4 regions of the Micromonospora sp. NPDC049359 genome follow, and region 4 is predicted to be linked to each of the others. Evidence: riboswitches for the same ligand, from Rfam matches in the RefSeq annotation. Region 4 holds a riboswitch; each other region holds the start of a gene.
The links. A riboswitch is a leader RNA that binds a small molecule or an ion and turns the genes downstream of it on or off. The one in region 4 is predicted to bind cyclic di-AMP.
Positions count from the first base shown of each region.

Region 1: it holds a riboswitch for cyclic di-AMP, as region 4 does, so the genes downstream of both, ACIBTX_RS04810 (NlpC/P60 family protein) here and ACIBTX_RS17505 (transglycosylase family protein) in region 4, are expected to answer to the same signal.
Region 2: it holds a riboswitch for cyclic di-AMP, as region 4 does, so the genes downstream of both, ACIBTX_RS28495 (coiled-coil domain-containing protein) here and ACIBTX_RS17505 (transglycosylase family protein) in region 4, are expected to answer to the same signal.
Region 3: it holds a riboswitch for cyclic di-AMP, as region 4 does, so the genes downstream of both, ACIBTX_RS07915 (C39 family peptidase) here and ACIBTX_RS17505 (transglycosylase family protein) in region 4, are expected to answer to the same signal.

Region 1 covers NZ_JBITMW010000001.1:1,031,008-1,035,210, forward strand. Annotated here, with positions in the region: gene ACIBTX_RS04795 (zinc metalloprotease) at 1-103, shown strand, start outside; gene ACIBTX_RS04800 (pyridoxamine 5'-phosphate oxidase family protein) at 177-725, opposite strand; gene dcd (dCTP deaminase) at 803-1,381, shown strand; gene ACIBTX_RS04810 (NlpC/P60 family protein) at 1,453-2,493, opposite strand; cyclic di-AMP (ydaO/yuaA leader) riboswitch at 2,506-2,641, opposite strand; gene ACIBTX_RS04815 (N-acetylmuramoyl-L-alanine amidase) at 2,877-4,203, shown strand, end outside.
Region 2 covers NZ_JBITMW010000015.1:63,517-67,719, reverse strand. Annotated here, with positions in the region: gene ACIBTX_RS28505 (AAA family ATPase) at 1-1,259, shown strand, start outside; gene ACIBTX_RS28500 (cation diffusion facilitator family transporter) at 1,367-2,284, shown strand; cyclic di-AMP (ydaO/yuaA leader) riboswitch at 2,397-2,528, shown strand; gene ACIBTX_RS28495 (coiled-coil domain-containing protein) at 2,534-3,610, shown strand; gene ACIBTX_RS28490 (hypothetical protein) at 3,704-4,203, shown strand, end outside.
Region 3 covers NZ_JBITMW010000002.1:381,158-385,360, reverse strand. Annotated here, with positions in the region: gene ACIBTX_RS07930 (acyltransferase) at 1-302, shown strand, start outside; gene ACIBTX_RS07925 (hypothetical protein) at 486-929, shown strand; gene ACIBTX_RS07920 (hypothetical protein) at 1,107-1,877, shown strand; cyclic di-AMP (ydaO/yuaA leader) riboswitch at 2,163-2,303, shown strand; gene ACIBTX_RS07915 (C39 family peptidase) at 2,537-3,385, shown strand; gene ACIBTX_RS07910 (alpha/beta fold hydrolase) at 3,519-4,203, shown strand, end outside.
Region 4 covers NZ_JBITMW010000007.1:46,892-51,094, forward strand. Annotated here, with positions in the region: gene ACIBTX_RS17490 (VOC family protein) at 1-121, shown strand, start outside; gene dinB (DNA polymerase IV) at 179-1,366, shown strand; gene ACIBTX_RS17500 (hypothetical protein) at 1,470-1,826, shown strand; gene ACIBTX_RS17505 (transglycosylase family protein) at 1,902-2,570, opposite strand; cyclic di-AMP (ydaO/yuaA leader) riboswitch at 2,570-2,740, opposite strand; gene ACIBTX_RS17510 (peptidoglycan-binding domain-containing protein) at 3,009-3,497, shown strand; gene ACIBTX_RS17515 (peptidase inhibitor family I36 protein) at 3,600-4,007, opposite strand; gene ACIBTX_RS17520 (AfsR/SARP family transcriptional regulator) at 4,193-4,203, shown strand, end outside.

The sequences.
Region 1 (4,203 bases), on a different contig from region 4:
CACCAACTTCATGGACTACACCTACGACTCGTGCATGTACCAGTTCACCGCGGGTCAGGCGAGCCGCATGCTGACCGCGTGGAACGCGTACCGCGCGGCCTAGCTCCTCGCGTACACCAGGTGCCGGCTCCGTCACGACGGAGCCGGCACCGGCGTCTCTGCCCCCAGGGCCGTGGTCAGGCGGCCGTGCACTGAACGTCGCGGCTGCGGCGGGTCGGGCGCGTCTGCGGTACGGCCGCGGGCGCGGCCGCCGCGGGCGGGGTCTGCGGATCGAGCCAGACCTGGACGGCCGGACGCCCCACGGCGATGCCCAGGCCGTGCTGGTCACGACGGGTCAGCATCGCCACGTCGACGGTGAACTCGAACAGCCGCCAGTCGGCCCGCGGCTCGGCCCGAGCGCTCTGCGCCAGCCGGGCCACCCGGACCGGATCGGTGACCGGCCAGGCGTGACCCGCCACGTACGCCTCGTCGTCGCTCTCCTCCGGAGGGAACGAATGCAGCGCGTATCGGCCGTCCCGTTCGAGGTCCCGGCGCTTCGGCGAGTCGATGATGAAGCAGAACAGACCCTCGTCGGTGATGACCGGGGAGACCGGATGGACCCGGGGCCCACCGTCGGCACGGACCGTGGCCAGATAGCCGAAGCCCGGCCCGTACTGCTGCAGGAGAACGCGGATGCCGTCGGCGAGGCGGGGCTCGTCGACGGCGAAATCGGACCAGGAAGCCATGCGAGCATTCTATCGAACAAATGTACGAGGAGCGACCTCGACACGCTGGTCACCGCCCACCTCGCTATGGTGGTCCGATGCTGCTCTCCGACCGTGACCTGGTCTCCGAGATCAAGGCCGGCACGCTGGGCCTGGAGCCGTTCGAGCCCACCCTGGTCCAACCCTCCAGCATCGACGTACGACTCGACCGGCTGTTCCGGGTCTTCAACAACCATCTCTACACCCACATCGACCCGGCCATGCAGCAGGACGACCTGACCTCGGTGGTCGAGGTGCCCGACGGCGAGCCGTTCGTGCTGCACCCGGGAGAGTTCGTGCTCGCCTCGACGCTGGAGGTGATCTCGCTCGGCGACCAGCTCGCCGGCCGACTGGAGGGGAAGAGTTCGCTGGGCCGCCTCGGCCTGCTCACCCACTCAACCGCCGGGTTCATCGACCCGGGCTTCTCCGGGCACGTCACGCTGGAGCTGTCCAACGTGGCGAACCTGCCGATCACCCTCTGGCCGGGTATGAAGATCGGTCAGCTCTGCATCTTCCGGCTCTCGTCGCCCGCCGAACACCCGTACGGCTCGGTGGTCTACGGCTCGCGTTACCAGGGTCAGCGAGGCCCGACGCCCAGTCGCTCCTGGCAGAACTGGCGTGCCTGGCCGACGCGCTGATCCGCCCTTGCGATGTAAGGAAGGGCCCCCTTCTATACCTGAGGCGTTAGAAGGGGGCCCTTCCTTACACCTCAGCCGGGGCGGCCGTAGCTGTGGATGGGCCCGTCGTCGACCTTCTTCATCTTGACGGGCACACCGGCCTGGGAGGCGTGCACCACCCAGCCGTCGCCGACGTACATGCCGACGTGGTGGATGTCGCTGTAGTAGAAGACCAGGTCACCGGGGCGCAGCTCGCCCTTGCTGACGTTCTTGGTCACCCTGCTCTGCGCGGCGGCGTTGTGCGGCAGCGACACACCAGCCTTCGCCCAGGCGGCCAGCATCAGCCCGGAGCAGTCGTACGAGTTCGGACCCTCGGCGCCCCACACGTACGGCTTGCCGATCTGGGCGCAGGCGAACTTGACCGCGATGCCGGCACCGCCACCCGGGTAGCTGGCCGGGCAGGGCGCGGGACGCAGCGAACCGCCGCCGCCGTTGCCGTACACCTTGAGGCGCAGCTTCTGTAGCCGGTCGATCTCCTCGTTGATCTGCTTCTTCTTCGCCGCCAACTGGGCCTCGGTGCGGGTCAGCTGGACCACCATCTCGTCCAGCGGCGCCTTCTGCCGGGCCAGCTCGTTGCGCAGGTCGGCGACCTGGCGGACGTCCTCCTGCTGGTTGTGGGCGAAGCGGTCGAGCATTTCGAGCTGACCGACCATCTCACTGGGCGACCGGCTGCCGAGCATCGTGTTGACGGTCGACAGGTTCTCACCCATGTACGCGCGGACGGCCAGCGCGCTGACCTTGTCCATCGCGGCGTCGACCTGGCGCTCCAGCGGCGCGATGCGGGCGGCGAGCGTGTCGGCCTGCTTGCGCTTGAGGGCCAGGTCGGCTCGGGTGGCGTTGTGCCGCTCGATGATCGGTTCGAGCTTGTTCCAGTCGTCGTCGATCTGCCGTTCGATCTCGGCGACGGACGGGTCGGCGTGGGCCACCGTGGCGCTACCGGTCAGGACGACGGCGACGCCGACCAGGGCGGCGAGGGCGGTGGTGAAGCGGGACCAGCGTGGACGCGGCACGATCGACGTCGGGTCGGCCGGGGCCGACCGTCCGGACGACGGCCGCGGGGCTTGGAGGGCCACCGGGTTCCGTACTCCTTCTTCCTGACCGCCTACCGGGTTAGCTGACGGGTTCGGGCGGGAAGTGGGCGCCCTACCGCAGGAACTGCGGATTCACCCCGAGGAACCTGGGTCCCCGGCTCGCTCGCGAGCGACTCGGCGGTGTCGGTCCGTTACCGCCCGGGGTGGGCAGACCTGCTACCGGGCCGACGAATGACCAGAGTAGAGACGGCCGTTACCGATCCGCAACCCGTGCGGCCGTGACACTCCGTACCGATTGCGGCGGGCCATCGAGCGGACGTGAAGATTTCCTTCCGTACGTTTCGAAACATAGAAAGGTATTGACGTGGGCTCCCGAGCAGGACGAAGGTGACGGCACCGACACCAGTTCACATGTAGGGGGTTCGATGAAACGTCCGACCCTGCTCGCCGTCGCGCTCGTCACCGCCACGGCGGCCGTACCGCTGCCCGCCGGCCCGGCCACCGCGGCCCCCGCCGCCGACCGCCAGCAGCAGTACGCCGCCGCGGCGACCGAGTACGGCGTACCCATCGACGTACTACTCGGCGTCTCCTACCTGGAGTCCCGCTGGGACAGCAATGCCGGCACGCCGAGCACCAGCGGCGGCTACGGCCCGATGCACCTGACCGACGCCCGGCACGTGGCCGCCCTGCCCCGGGGCGGTCACCACGACGCCCCGGGAGAGGATCCGCGCGGCGACGAGTCCCGTCGTCCTCTCGCACCGGCGCCCGCCACCGGCAACGCGCCGCCCAGCGCCGCGCTGCAGACCGTGGACGCCGCCGCCGCGCTCACCGGCGCCACCGCCGAGGCGCTGCGCACCGACCCGACGACGAACCTCCGGGGTGGGGCGGCGCTGCTGGCCGCGTACCAACGGGAGGTCGGCGCCCCGGTCGGAGTCGGCACCGACCCGGGCACCTGGTACGGCGCGGTGGCCCGATATGCCGGCGCGGACAGCGCCGATGCCGCGGCGGCCTTCGCCGACGAGGTCTTCACCACGATCGGCGCCGGCGAGACGCGGGTGACCGACGACGGCCAGCGGGTCACGCTGCCGGCCCAAGCGGTACGACCCGAGCGGTCCTGGCTGGACCGACTGGGGCTGCGGCGACTCGCCCGCCCGGACGGGTTGGAGTGCCCGAGCACCGTGTCCTGTGAGTGGATCCCGGCACCCTACGCGGCGTTCGGCGACGGCGACTACGGCAACCACGACCTGTCCGACCGGCCCGCCCGGCAGAAGATCGAGTACATCGTCATCCACGACACCGAGGCGAGTTGGGCGACCACCCTGCAACTCGTCCAGGACCCGACCTACGTGAGCTGGCACTACTCGCTGCGCTCGGTGGACGGGCACATCGCCCAGCACGTCCGCACCAAGGACGTCGCCTGGCACGCCGGCAACTGGTACGTCAACGCCAAGTCGATCGGGCTGGAACACGAGGGCTTCGCCGCGCAGGGCACCTGGTACACGGAGGCGATGTACCGCACGTCGGCGAAGCTGGTGCGGCACCTCGCGCTGCGGCTGGGCATCCCGCTGGACCGCCAGCACATCATCGGCCACGACAACGTGCCCGGCACCACGGCGGCGACGGTCCGCGGGATGCACTGGGACCCGGGGCCGTACTGGGACTGGACGCACTACTTCGACCTGCTGCACGCCCCTCGGCTGGACACCGGCACCCCGGCCACCGGGCTGGTCCGGATCGACCCCGACTACGCGA
Region 2 (4,203 bases), on a different contig from region 4:
TGCGCATGCGCCGGGTGCTGGAACGGGCGGCCCGCGACGCGGTGCCGGGGGCTCCTGGCGAGCTGCGCCTGCTCTACCGGGGCGGGCTGCTGCGGTTGGACCGCCGCGAGCTGGACGCGATCCGGGACCGCGCGTTGCACCGGGGCGCCCGGCGCAACGAGGTTCGCCGCGCCGGCTTCGACGGTGTCTTCGCCGCGCTGTGGGCGCAGGCCCGGCGCGTGAACATCGGCCGGCTGCCCGAGCAGCGGGCCTTCGAGGACGAGATCGCGGAGCGGCCGGAGTTCCGGGAGTTCCTCAAGGCCTGGTGGCCGCGCCTGCACCCGCGGCACGTGCTGGGCTGGCTGGCTCGACCGGATCGGCTGCGCCGGTACGCCGGCGGGATCCTCTCCGGCGCGGAGATCCGGCTGCTCGGCACGGCGTACCAGAGCCTGGATTCCGAGGGCCTGACCATCGCGGACGTGGCGCTGCTCGACGAGCTGGACGCGCTGCTCGGCAAGCCGGTGAAACCGGCGCGGGCCCGGCGCGACCCGTTCCAGCTCGCGGGCGGCGTTCGTGAGCTGAGCACCGCGGCCGACCGGCAGCGGGCCGCCCGCGCGGCGGCCCGGGAGCGGCCGGAGGACTACCGGGAGTACGCGCACGTGGTCGTCGACGAGGCGCAGGACGTCTCGCCGATGCAGTGGCGGATGATCGGTCGGCGTGGGCGGTTGGCCTCGTGGACGGTGGTGGGCGACCCGGCGCAGACCGCCTGGACCGGTGACCCCGAGGAGCTGACCCGCTCCCGCGACCAGGCGCTGGGCCGGCGCAAACGGCACGAGTTCACGCTCACCACCAACTACCGCAACTCGGCGGAGATCTTCGCGGTGGCGGCGGCGGAGATCCGCCGGCTCTATCCGGACCTGCCCCTGCCGAGGGCCGTCCGCTCCACCGGCGTCGACCCGGTCGAGCTGGTGGTGCCGCCCGCCGGGCTCCAGGCCGCGGCCGTACAGGCGGCCACCGGCCTGCTGGGCGAGGTCGACGGCACGGTCGGGGTGATCACGCCGGTCACCCGCCGCGACGAGGTCGCCGGCTGGCTCGACGCGCTCGGCGCGACGCGCCTGCAGGTGGTGACCAGCCTGGAGGCCAAGGGCATGGAGTACGACGGAGTCGTGCTGGTCGCCCCCAGCGAGATCCGGGCCGATCCGGGCTCGGGTGTACGCACGCTCTACGTGGCGCTCTCCCGGGCAACCCAGCGGCTCACCACCGTCGACCCGACCGGCTGACCGTCGGGTTGGCGCGCCCGGGGGCCGGCCCTCGCCCTACACTTGCACACATAGCGATGTGAGCATACATTTGACCGGGTCCCGGGCGACGTCGGAGGGTGGGTCTCGTGGGAGCAGGACATGACCACCACCACGGGTCGGTCGCCAACGCCGCCCACCAGCATCGCGGACGGCTCTGGGCGGCCTTCGGACTGCTCGCTGCCCTGATGGTGGTCGAGGCGGTGACCGCCTTCCACACCGGCTCGCTGGCCCTGCTCTCCGACGCCGGGCACATGTTCACCGACGTACTCGGCATCGGGATGGCGCTCGCCGCGATCTCCGCCACGCGGCGGGCCACCGGCGACCCGCAACGCACCTTCGGGCTCTACCGCCTCGAAGTTCTCGCCGCGCTGGCCAACGCCGTCCTGCTCTCCGGCGTGGCGGTCTACGTGGTGATCGAGGCGATCGGCCGGTTCGGCGACCCGCACCGGGTGCTCAGCGGTCCGATGCTCACGGTGGCCATCCTCGGCCTGCTCGCGAACGTGGTCGCCTTCGGGCTGCTGCGCGCCGGCGCCCGGGAGAGCATCAACCTCCAGGGCGCCTACCTGGAGGTGCTGGGCGACCTGCTCGGCTCGCTCGGCGTGATCGGCGCTGCGCTGCTCATCGCCGTCACCGACTGGTGGTGGGCCGATCCGCTGGTCGCGGTCGCGATCGGCGTGTTCATCCTGCCGCGCACCTGGCGGCTGGGGCGGGCCGCCGTACGCATCCTCGTGCAGGCCGCCCCGGAACACCTCCAGGTCACCGCCGTGCACGACCGACTGGCCGCGGTGCCCGGCGTGGTCGAGGTGCACGACCTGCACGTCTGGACGCTCACCTCGGGCATGGAGGTGGCCTCCGCGCACCTGACCATGGCGCCCGGCGCGGAGGTCGGCGCGGTGCTCACTGCGGCGCGTACCGCCCTGCGGGACGACTTCCGCATCGAGCACGCCACGCTGCAGACCGAACCCGGTGCCGCCCCGGGCGCCTGCGGTTCCGTCGAGTGGTGACCGTCATCCTTCGCGATGGTGCCGGCACCTTCCGTCACATCGGCTGCACAGACCCCACCAGCACCGGTAGGCTCTGTCCCGGCCACCACCCGGCGGCGCCTCCCGGCGCCGGTGGCGGCCGTCGCCTAATCGCCCGACAGGGCGAACCGGGGAACCATGTTCCTGGGGTGCATCCGCGTCAGCGGTAGGGATCTTCCGTCCCGAACCCGTCAGCTAACCCGGTCGGCGGCTGACGGAAGGACATGCGTAGTGGCACCAGCACGACCACCCGCCGCCCGGCTTGCGGCACTGATCGTCATGATGGTCACCCTCGGCGTCGCGCTTCCGGTCGGCGCCGCCACCGCCGCTCCCCCCGCCGGCCTGCGGGCCGCCGCCGCGCCCGACGGCGACGAGGAGGGCGGCACCCCGGCGCTACGGGCCCAGCTCGAGGCGGCCAGCAAGGGCTACCTGGACGCGAAGCGCGCGCTGGACACCTCCATCCAGCGGCAACAGCAGCTCGCGGTCAAGCTGAAGGACACCGAGGCCGAGATGACCGTACGCAACGGCAAGGTCGGCGAGATCGCCGGCGTCGCGTACCGCACCGGCCGACTCAGCACCGTCTCGGCCCTGCTCAACAGCAACACCCCCGAGGGCTTCATGGACCGGGCGGCCGCCCTCGACGTGGTGGCCGCCAACGAGGACCGGGTGCTGCGCGACCTGCACGCCACCCGGGACGAGGCGAACCGCACCCGCGTCGCCCTCGACGGCGAGATCCGGGAGCAGCGTAAGCAGGTCGAGGTGATGGCCAAGCGCAAGGAGCAGGCCGAGCGGGCCCTGACGGTCGCCAACGACAAGGCACGCGCCAGCGCCGCCGCCGACACCGACACCGGCTCCAACCGTGGCACCTCCACCGCCAACGCCCAGCCCGCACCGCGCAACTCCGACGGCTCCTGGCCATCCGAGTCGTGCAGCATCAACGACCCCACCCCGGCCAGCGGCTGCATCACCCCCCGCACCCTGCACGCGCTCAACCAGGCCAAGGCCGCCGGCTTCACCCGGTACGTCTCCTGTCACCGCAACGGCGGCTCGGGCGAGCACCCCAAGGGCCGGGCCTGCGACTTCGCCGCGCAGAAGGGTGGCTTCGGCGGGATCGCCACCGGCGGCGACAAGACGTACGGCAACAACCTGGCCGCGTACTTCATCCGCAACGCCGACCGGCTCGCGGTGCTCTACGTGATCTGGTTCAAGCAGATCTGGCTACCCAGCAGCGGCTGGAAGTCGTACAGCGGGGGGAACGGCGACCCCTCCAGCGACCACACCAACCACGTGCACCTGTCGGTGTACTGACCACCGACGCCGTCCGGGGTACGTCAGCGGGCGTACCCCGGACGTCGTCGCTGGTCGGACGACCACGCGGGGTCGGGCCGGGAGCATTCGGGTATGCCGCGAATCGCGCCCCGCACGCGCAAGGCCCTGCTCACCCTGCACCTGGTCACCTCCCTCGGCTGGCTCGGGGCCGACCTGGTGCTACTCACCCTCGGCATCGCGGCACAGCGCGGCGCCGACCCGGCCGTGGTCTACCCGGTCGCCGGGCTCGTCGGCACCGTGCTCTTCGCGCCGCTGAGCGTGCTCGTGTGGCTCGTCGGTGTCGCCAGCGCGCTGCTCACCCCCTGGGGCCTGCTGCGCTACCGCTGGGTGGTGATCAAGCTCGTGATCACCACAGTGATGGTCGGGCTGGTGCTGTTCCTGCTCACCCCGAACCTGCGGCACGCCGCCGCGCTGGGCGCCGCGCTACCGGCGCGGGACCGCGCCGACCTGGTGATCGCGCCCGCGGTGTCGACCAGCCTCATGATCATCGCGACGGTCCTGTCGACGTACAAGCCCTGGGGACGCCGACCCGCCGGCGGCACGACGCGGGATCGCCCTGCGCGCCCCGCGAC
Region 3 (4,203 bases), on a different contig from region 4:
TGGTGCACGTCCTGGTGATGACGAGCGTGCTCCGGCTCAGCGGCGACTGGGGGACCGGTTTCCGGGGTTGGCGGGGTCCGGCGGTGGTGCTCGGATTCCTGCTCGCGAACCTGGTCCTCGCCGGGTTGCTGCACCGCTGGGTGGAGACCCCGATGATGCGCCGGCTCGCGCCACGTCGCCCGGGTCGCCCGCCGCTCGTTCCCCATCAGCGCACCACCTCGTCGGCCGGGAGCGGTGACGCCGGCGTGCCGCCCGTGCCCGCCCGTCCAGACGCGCAAGATCGCGCTCGATCCTGGTTGTAGTGGTCTCGTCAGCCGAGTGAGGCCACTACATCAACGATCGAGCGCGATCTTGACCGGCGCGGTGGCACCCACCAGCGCCGGCTGACGCCACCTGGTCCACGCTGGTCGGACGGGGTCGGCGCGGCGCTGGCCGACACGCCCGTCGCCGATGCGTCCGGGCGGTCCCGACGGTAGCGTGAGGACGTGCTCCCGGTCGCGCTCACCTGTCCCCTGTGGTGGGTGGCGCGCTGGGCGGCACGGGTGCTGACCAGCCTCGCCGTGCTGTCGCTCGCCCTGGGCGCGGCCCCGGCGCTGCTACCGGCATCGACCGCCGCGGCCCCGCCGCCCATCATCGGGTCGCTCGCCCTCGCGGAGCCGCTCGGACCGTCGACCGCGGCCCTCTCCACCGTCCTCACCGACCGCGCCGCCACCGGCTCGGCCGCCACCGACAGGGTCGGCGAGGGACGAGCCGCAGAGCTTGGCGCTGACGCCTCCGCGCGGTCGGTCGAGCCGCAGCCCGCCCGGCACGGTGGTTCGGACGCGTTACCCCGCCCATTGGCGGGCGTGACCTCGGCGCGCACGGGCTCGGAGCGGCCCCTCCGCGCCGCCGGCTCGGCCAGCCGGGCCCCCCGCGCCCCGCCGGCCTAGCGGGGTCAGTCACCGGCGCGGCACGCCGTCCCGCGAGCGCCGGAGTGTGGCGCGCCGAGATCTCCATCACCGGCGACGCCGCCAGACCGAACGCCAGTCACCACACCTGACGACACACCGCCCGCACCCGCCCGTGCGGCATCCCATCGCTTACGTGCTCATGCCGAGGTGTCGATCATGGAAACCGTCGTCTTCTACCAGTTCCTGACCGAGGTGCCCCAGGCCGCCGCCATCTGGTCGGCCCTGTTCCTGCTGGCGCTGACGGTCCTCGCCGTCCTGGTGGCCCGACCGGAGCGGGACTCGCCCGCGGCCGACCCCACGCCGCCGACACCCACCGCCCGCGAGATGGCCGTCGCCGAGATGGCCGACCTGCGCCGGTACGCCGAGGAGGTGGCCGTGGCCGCCGCCCGGGCCGCGCGGACCGCCCGACGGCGGCGCGCTGACTGGCTGGTCGCTCAGGACGAGGCGCAGCGGGCCTGGACCGCGTACGACGAGGCGGACACGGCCGCCCGTCGGGTCGCCGGTGCCGGGGCGTTGCCGACACCGCGTACCCCGCACACCCCCGCCGAGTACGCGGCGAGGGAGCGCTATCTGCACCGTGCCGCCATGGCGGCGCACTGGCGGGGGGAGTTGACCATGGCTCAGCTCGGCGACGTGTTCGGGCACCGGCGCGGCTGGGACCCCCGCCGGCACCCGGTCGAGCAGGAGACGCTGCTCATCCGGGCGATCCGTGACGCGAGGCTGGCCGAGCACCGGACGGCCGCCGAGCGGGAGCGGTCGTCCTGGCGGGACGCCGAGGTGGCCGCCGAGTCGGCGCGCGTCCTCGCCGAGGAGGCGTACGTGGCGGCGGTCCGGTCGCGGCCGAGCCCGGCGTTCTCCCGGCGCACCGCGACGCGGCCGTCGCGTACGGCCCTCGTGGCACGCTGGCGTCCGGCCCGGGCCGGTTGAGCCCGATCCGTTATGTGAGGCGGGTCACCGGCGGCGGGAATCGGGCGGCGGGCATCATCGGCGGCCATTGCGCCCGCGATTGTGGCCGCGTTGTCGGCCACCTGTCCGGTTGTCGCCCACAGGTGCCGGCGGAACCCGTTGTCCCATCGAGTCACGTCAGCGGCAGAACGCGCAGAAATTGCTGGGCCAATCGATGTTTACGCAGGTGGGCGCGGCTTGGCAGAGTGCGTACCGGCCAGTACTGTCGTCCCGTCCGGTGCGGTTACCGATCGCAGGAGGCGACGCCGCGCCGACCCGCTCAATCGTGATCAACGAACCGGGGACCCACAGTAAGTCCGGGGTGAATCCGCGAGCCACGGCCCGCGGTAGGGCGATCTTCCCGCCCGAATCCGTCAGCTAACCCGGTAGGCGGTGACGGAAGGAGTTCCATCCTCGTGCAGCACCCCTCGACCCCCTTGTTGTTCCGCCGCCTCCACGGCGACGCGGTGTCCCCGCTCATCCGCCTCGTGACGGTGAGCTGACCCCCCGGGTCACCGCACTTCCCGCCCGGCCGCGCCGGGCGTTCCCCTGAGCGGCTCATCATCCGCGGGCCACCGCCCGCGCGCTGACGCCTGCCCGGATGCCGGTCGAGCCCCGGTGTGCCGCTCTCCCTGTGAACCGTGGAGGACCTCGTGAAGCACACCCTGAAGCGCCAGCTCCGTCGCCTCGCGACCGAGCGCCCGTACCAAATCGTCGCCGCCTCCGCCGCGGCCCTCGCGATCGCCACCACCGCCGGCGCCCTGGTCGCCGGCGCCGACGACGCCCCGGCCGGCTCGCGTACCCCGACCACGGTCGCCGAGATGCGCAGTGACACCGTCGCCTCCCGTGGCGAACTCCGGTCCGCGGCCCCGTCGGCGAGCGTCGCACCGAGCACCGCCGCCCCGGCCACCACCGCCGCGTCCCCCGCCGCGAAGGCCACGAGCAACCCGGACGTCACCCGGAAGCCGACGCCGCCGAAGCCGCCCGCGACGAAGGTGCTCGACTACGACTACGAGGCGCAGAACACCTACTACAACTGCGGCCCGGCGGCCACCCGCAACGCGCTCAGCGCCAGCGGGATCGACCGCACCCAGGAGGAGCTCGGCGCCGAACTGGGCACCACCGAGATGGGCACCAACTCGGCCGAGGACACCACCCGGGTGCTCAACGCCGAGGTGAAGGGCTCCCCGTACCGCACCCGCATGTTCGCGGGCACGCCCAGCCCGGCCCAGATGGACCGTCTTCAGGCCGACGTCGTCAAGGCCATCACCGATGGCCGGGGCGTGGTGGCGAACGTCGTCGGCGACGCCATCGACACCGAGGGCGGCTATCACTCCTACGGCGGTGGGCACTACATCGCCGTCGTCGGCTACAAGGACAACGGCCGTACGGTGCGGATCGCCGACTCGGCGAACGCCGCCGACCCGGCCTACTGGATCACCACGATCGACCTGGCGAACTGGATCGCCACCCGGGGTTACTCCGCCTGACCAACGCGCGACACCCCACGACGCCGCGGGCGCCGTCTCCCACAAGGGGCCGGCGCCCGCGGCGTCCCCGTGTCGGGCGCGACGCCGGTGAACGGCTCTCGTACCGGGCCGCGAACCGTGGGAGACTGCGGCCGTGGTGGATGAATCGGGTGGTCAAGCTGGCCGGGAGCCGATCCTGTTGCTGCTGCACGGCATGGGGGCGACGGGTGACGTGTGGCTGCCCTGGGCGCCACTTCTGGAGCAGCACTGGCCCGGCCGGTGGCTGGCGCCCGATCTCGCCGGTCACGGTTGGTCGGCGCCGCTGTCGTCGTACTCCTTCGAGGGTTTCGCCCAGCGGGTCGCGCAGGGCCTGGCCTCCGACGACCGCATCGTGGTGCTCGGGCACTCGCTCGGTGGCGTGGTCGGCCTGGCGCTGGCGGCCCGCGCCGCCGGTCCGCCGGTGGACGCGGTGGTGGGCTTGGGCATCAAGGCCGTCTGGGCGCCGGCCGAGCTGGCCCGTGCCGCGGACCTCGCCGCCCGCCCGGTGGGCTGGTTCACCAGCCGTACCGAGGCCGCCCGCCGGTACCTGCGGGTCGCCGGCCTCACCGGTCTGGTCCTCCCGGACCACCCGATGGTCGACGCCGGTCTGCGTCAGGTCGACGGCCGGTGGCGGCTCGCGATGGACAACGCCGCGTTCGCCGTCGGCGCGCCCGACCTGGCGGCGCTGCTCGCGGCGACCGACGTGCCGGTGGTGCTGGCCCGCGGGGAGCACGACCCGATGGTCACGGACGCGCAGCTCAAGGAGTACGGCGTACCGGTCGCCACGCTGCCCGGTCTCG
Region 4 (4,203 bases):
GGCCGACCGGCTCACCGCTCGGGGTGCCACACGGCTCGCCCGACACGAGCCCGCTCCCCCGCTCGGCGCCGGTCACATCGTCATGGCAGACCCGGAGGGCAACGAGTTCTGCCTCGACTGAGCGGGCGTTCTCCCAGCTCACTGCCGCGACGACCGGCCGTCATGCGAACATGTGTACGTGTCGCACGACGCCCACATCCTGCACGCCGACCTGGACGCCTTCTACGCGTCGGTCGAGCAGCGTGACGACCCGCGCCTGCGCGGACGGCCGGTGATCGTCGGCGGCGGCGTGGTGCTGGCCGCCAGCTACGAGGCGAAGGCGCGGGGTGTGCGCAGCGCGATGGGGGGTCAGCAGGCACGACGGCTCTGCCCGGACGCGATCGTGGTGCCGCCCCGGATGTCGGCGTACACGCAGGCCAGCCGGACGGTGTTCGAGATTTTCCGACAGACCACGCCGCTGGTCGAAGGGCTCTCCATCGACGAGGCGTTCCTCGACGTGGGCGGGCTGCGCCGGCTGGTCGGCACACCGGCCGACATCGCCCAGCGGCTGCGCCGGGAGGTCCGCGACCGGGTCGGCCTGCCGATCACGGTGGGTGTGGCCCGGACGAAGTTCCTGGCGAAGGTGGCCAGCGCAGTGGCGAAGCCGGACGGGCTGCTGGTTGTCGCCCCCGACGCCGAGACTGCGTTCCTGCATCCACTGCCGGTGGAACGGCTCTGGGGCGTCGGTCCGGTCACCGCCGCGAAGCTGCGGGAACGCCGGATCCGTACCGTCGCGGACGTGGCCCGGCTCGGCGAGGCCGCGCTGGTGTCCCTGCTCGGGGCCGGCGCCGGCCTGCACCTGCACGCTCTCGCCCACAACCGCGACCCCCGGGCGGTGCAGGTGGGCCGGCGGCGGGGCTCGATGGGCGCGCAGCACGCGTTGGGGCGTACCCCACCTGCGCCGGAGGAACTGGACGCCATCCTCGCCGGTCTGGTCGACCGGGTCACCCGACGGATGCGGGCGGCCGGACGGTCCGGACGCACCATGGTGTTGCGACTCCGCTTCGGCGACTACACCCGCGCCACCCGCTCGCACACCGTGGCCAAGGCGACCGCCGACACCACCGCACTGCTCGCCGCCGCCCGGACACTGCTGCGGGCCGCCCTACCGGAGATCGACCGGCGCGGGGTCACCCTGCTCGGCGTCTCGGTCGGCAACCTGGACGACAACCCGGTGCAGCCGGAGCTGCCGTTCCAAGCCAACACCGGGGCCGACCTGGACGCCGCCGTGGACGCGGTCCGCGACCGCTTCGGCTCGACGGCGCTCACCCGGGCGGCGCTGCTCGGCCGCGCTCCCGGTGTCGAGATGCCGCTATTGCCGGACTAGAGCGCCCCGGTTGCTGCGACCGGAGACACATCACAGCAGGTCGGCGGTTTAGCCGGCCGCACACAGGTGAAGTCTTGAGGGGAAAGCCTGACGAGGGGGGCCCATGTCCGACGAGACCAGCAACCGACCGAGCCGTCGTGCCGAACGTCCGGGCGACGTGACCGACCCGCTGCTCTGGCAGCTCGCGGTCGACGTGCTCGAGGCCCACGAGGCCGACGACGAGGGTCGCTGCCGCAACCTCCAGTGCGCCGGCCAGTCCTGGCCGTGTGCGGCGCGTACGACCGCCGAGCAGTCGTTGCGACTGGCCCGCAGCACCCCCGACTCGGTCGAGACGGCCATCGACGGTGGCGGGGGCGGCACCGGCTGGACGGCCGAGGCCGCCGCGCCGGCGCAGCGCTGGGGCTGGAACGGCGACGTGATGGCCCGCCGCGAGGCGAGGTCGGCCGCCTCGGCGGCGTGACCCGTCCCGCGAGGACAGCGCCAGACGAACGAACGCTCGGCCGGTGACCCGGCCGAGCGTTCGTCGGTACGTACGTCAGAGAGCGAGCCGCTGCCCCGGGAAGATCAGGCCCGGGTCCGCGCCGATCAGCTGACGGTTGCGCTCGTACAGGGCCTGCCAGCCGCCGCTGCGGGGGTGCCGCTCGGCGATCTCCGACAGGGTGTCCCCCGGCGCGACCACGTACGTGTCGCCGCCGGCCGCCGGGGCGGTCCGCTCGTGACCACGGGTAGCCGGCTGGTCGCCGCGTGCCGGCCGCTCCTTGCCGGAGGTGGACGTCGACGACTTGGAGGTCGACTTCGTCGGGGACTTCGCGGTGGACTTCGTCGAGGTACCGCCCGACGAGCCGCCCTTGCGGCCGCAGGTCGGCCACGCGCCGATGCCCTGCCCGTCGAGCACCTTCTCGGCGATCGCGATCTGCTCGCCACGGCTGGCCAGATCGGCGCGGGCGGCGTACTTCGTGCCGCCGTAGCCGGCCCAGGTGCCCTGGGAGAACTGCAGCCCGCCGTAGTAGCCGTTCCCGGTATTGATCTTCCAGTTGCCGCCGGACTCGCACTGGGCGATCGCGTCCCAGTTGACACCGGCCTGGGCCGGGGCCGCCGGGCCGAAGAGGGCGACGGCGCCGGTGACCGCGCCGACCGCCAGGGTACCGACGGCGACGCGGCGGGTGGTGACCCGTCGATGACGGGGGGTGTACGCAGACGTCATGGATCATTCCTCCACGCCGGCGAGGTGAGCTGTCGGGTTCGGGCCGAGGAGCCCGGCCGCGCGCTGGCGGCTTCACCCCGAGGTGACATGCACCGAGGAACGTTGGGTCCCCCGCTCCTGCCCGGGTTCTGTTTCCGACGACCGGGGGCAGGATTTGGCGTTGCCGGTCGCGGCGTCCACGGTGGTGGACCCGACCGACGGTAGGCACGGTGGGTGACGGTCGCCCACCGCTTGTGAAGTTGTTCACCGGCTCACGCGGGGCGCTGCGGCCAGCGGTTGCGGACGACGTCCACCTGTGCAGCGGCCATCATGGACCGTTTCCGATCAGGGCCTGCCGTCCCGGTGAATTGACGTTCGGACAGGAAACCGTAGACGGGCGGTAGCGATGCTCTGGAGCACACCGGGTCCATCCCGGAAACGACACCCCAGGAGGAGATCATGCCGCTCCAGCAGAGTCGCAACGGCCGTCGCCGCGCCGCAGCCGTCCTCGTAGCCCTACTGGCCGGCGCTGGCCTGACGCTGTCCGCGCCGACCGCCGCACAGGCGTCCAGCCCGTGCACCAGCCTGACCTTCTACCGGGTCGGCGGCTACCCGGGCGGCGCGGACATGCACGTGCCCACCGTCGGCTGGCAGACCGGAAACAAAAGCTGCTACCTCACCTACGGCCACTCGGGCTCCGCGGTGCTGGTGCTCCAGGAGGCGCTGAACAACTGCTACGCGCGGTCGCTCAGCCTGGACGGGAACTACGGTCCGAAGACCCGGGACGCCGTCCGGTACGCCCAGCACAAGATCAATGAGGACATCGTGTACGCGAACATCGCCGAGGACGGCGAGTACGGCCCGCAGACACGTGCCTACATGGGCTTCGCGATCTTCGGGGTCAACGGCGGCCCGGTCATTCCCAACGTCTGCTACTACCCGGGCTGACCGCCGTACAGCGCCGGCCGGAGCCCTCGCGGACTCCGGCCGGCGCCGTGGCGGCCCCTCCCCCGGTGCGGCGTCGCCGGCTCCCCCCCTGCGCGGCGACGCTCATGGATCAGCAGACCCGGACCGCCTCGATCCGCTGATTCCAGTTCCCCCCGATCGCGGCCGAGTCGTACGCCAGGTTCGCCCGGTAGCATAGGCGTGCTGGTAGCCGAGCAGGCCGGTGGCGTTGGCGTTGTCCCAGAAGGTGGAGACGGTGCCGGACGGCCGGTTGTTGATGATCGATTGGGCCCGGTTGCGGAAGTACGAGGGCAGCGGGACGTCGTTGCATCCGTTGTACGGACCGTCGAGCAGGAAGATGTCGCCGCTGAAGTTGGCCCCGGCGTACAGGCAGAGCAGACCCGACGGGCAGGCGTAGTTGGCCTGGGCCGGACTCGGGGCGACGCCGAGCGTGGCGCCCACGGCGATCGTACCGAGCAGCGCGGACGTGAGCCTTCGCAGAGCACTTCGCACGATGGTGACCTCCGGTGTCGTCACGACCGGAACCGGCCGCGAGTCGAGTTGCCGACATCACGTTGATCGATGTCCTTGTAGCAACGATGATCTGCGCGGAAGGTCGACGAATTCCTGCCGGAACCTCAATCCGGCTGTCCCGGGGGTGCCGGTGGGGCGACCGGCGGTGCAGCGAGCGGCGGTTCATGGAGATTCG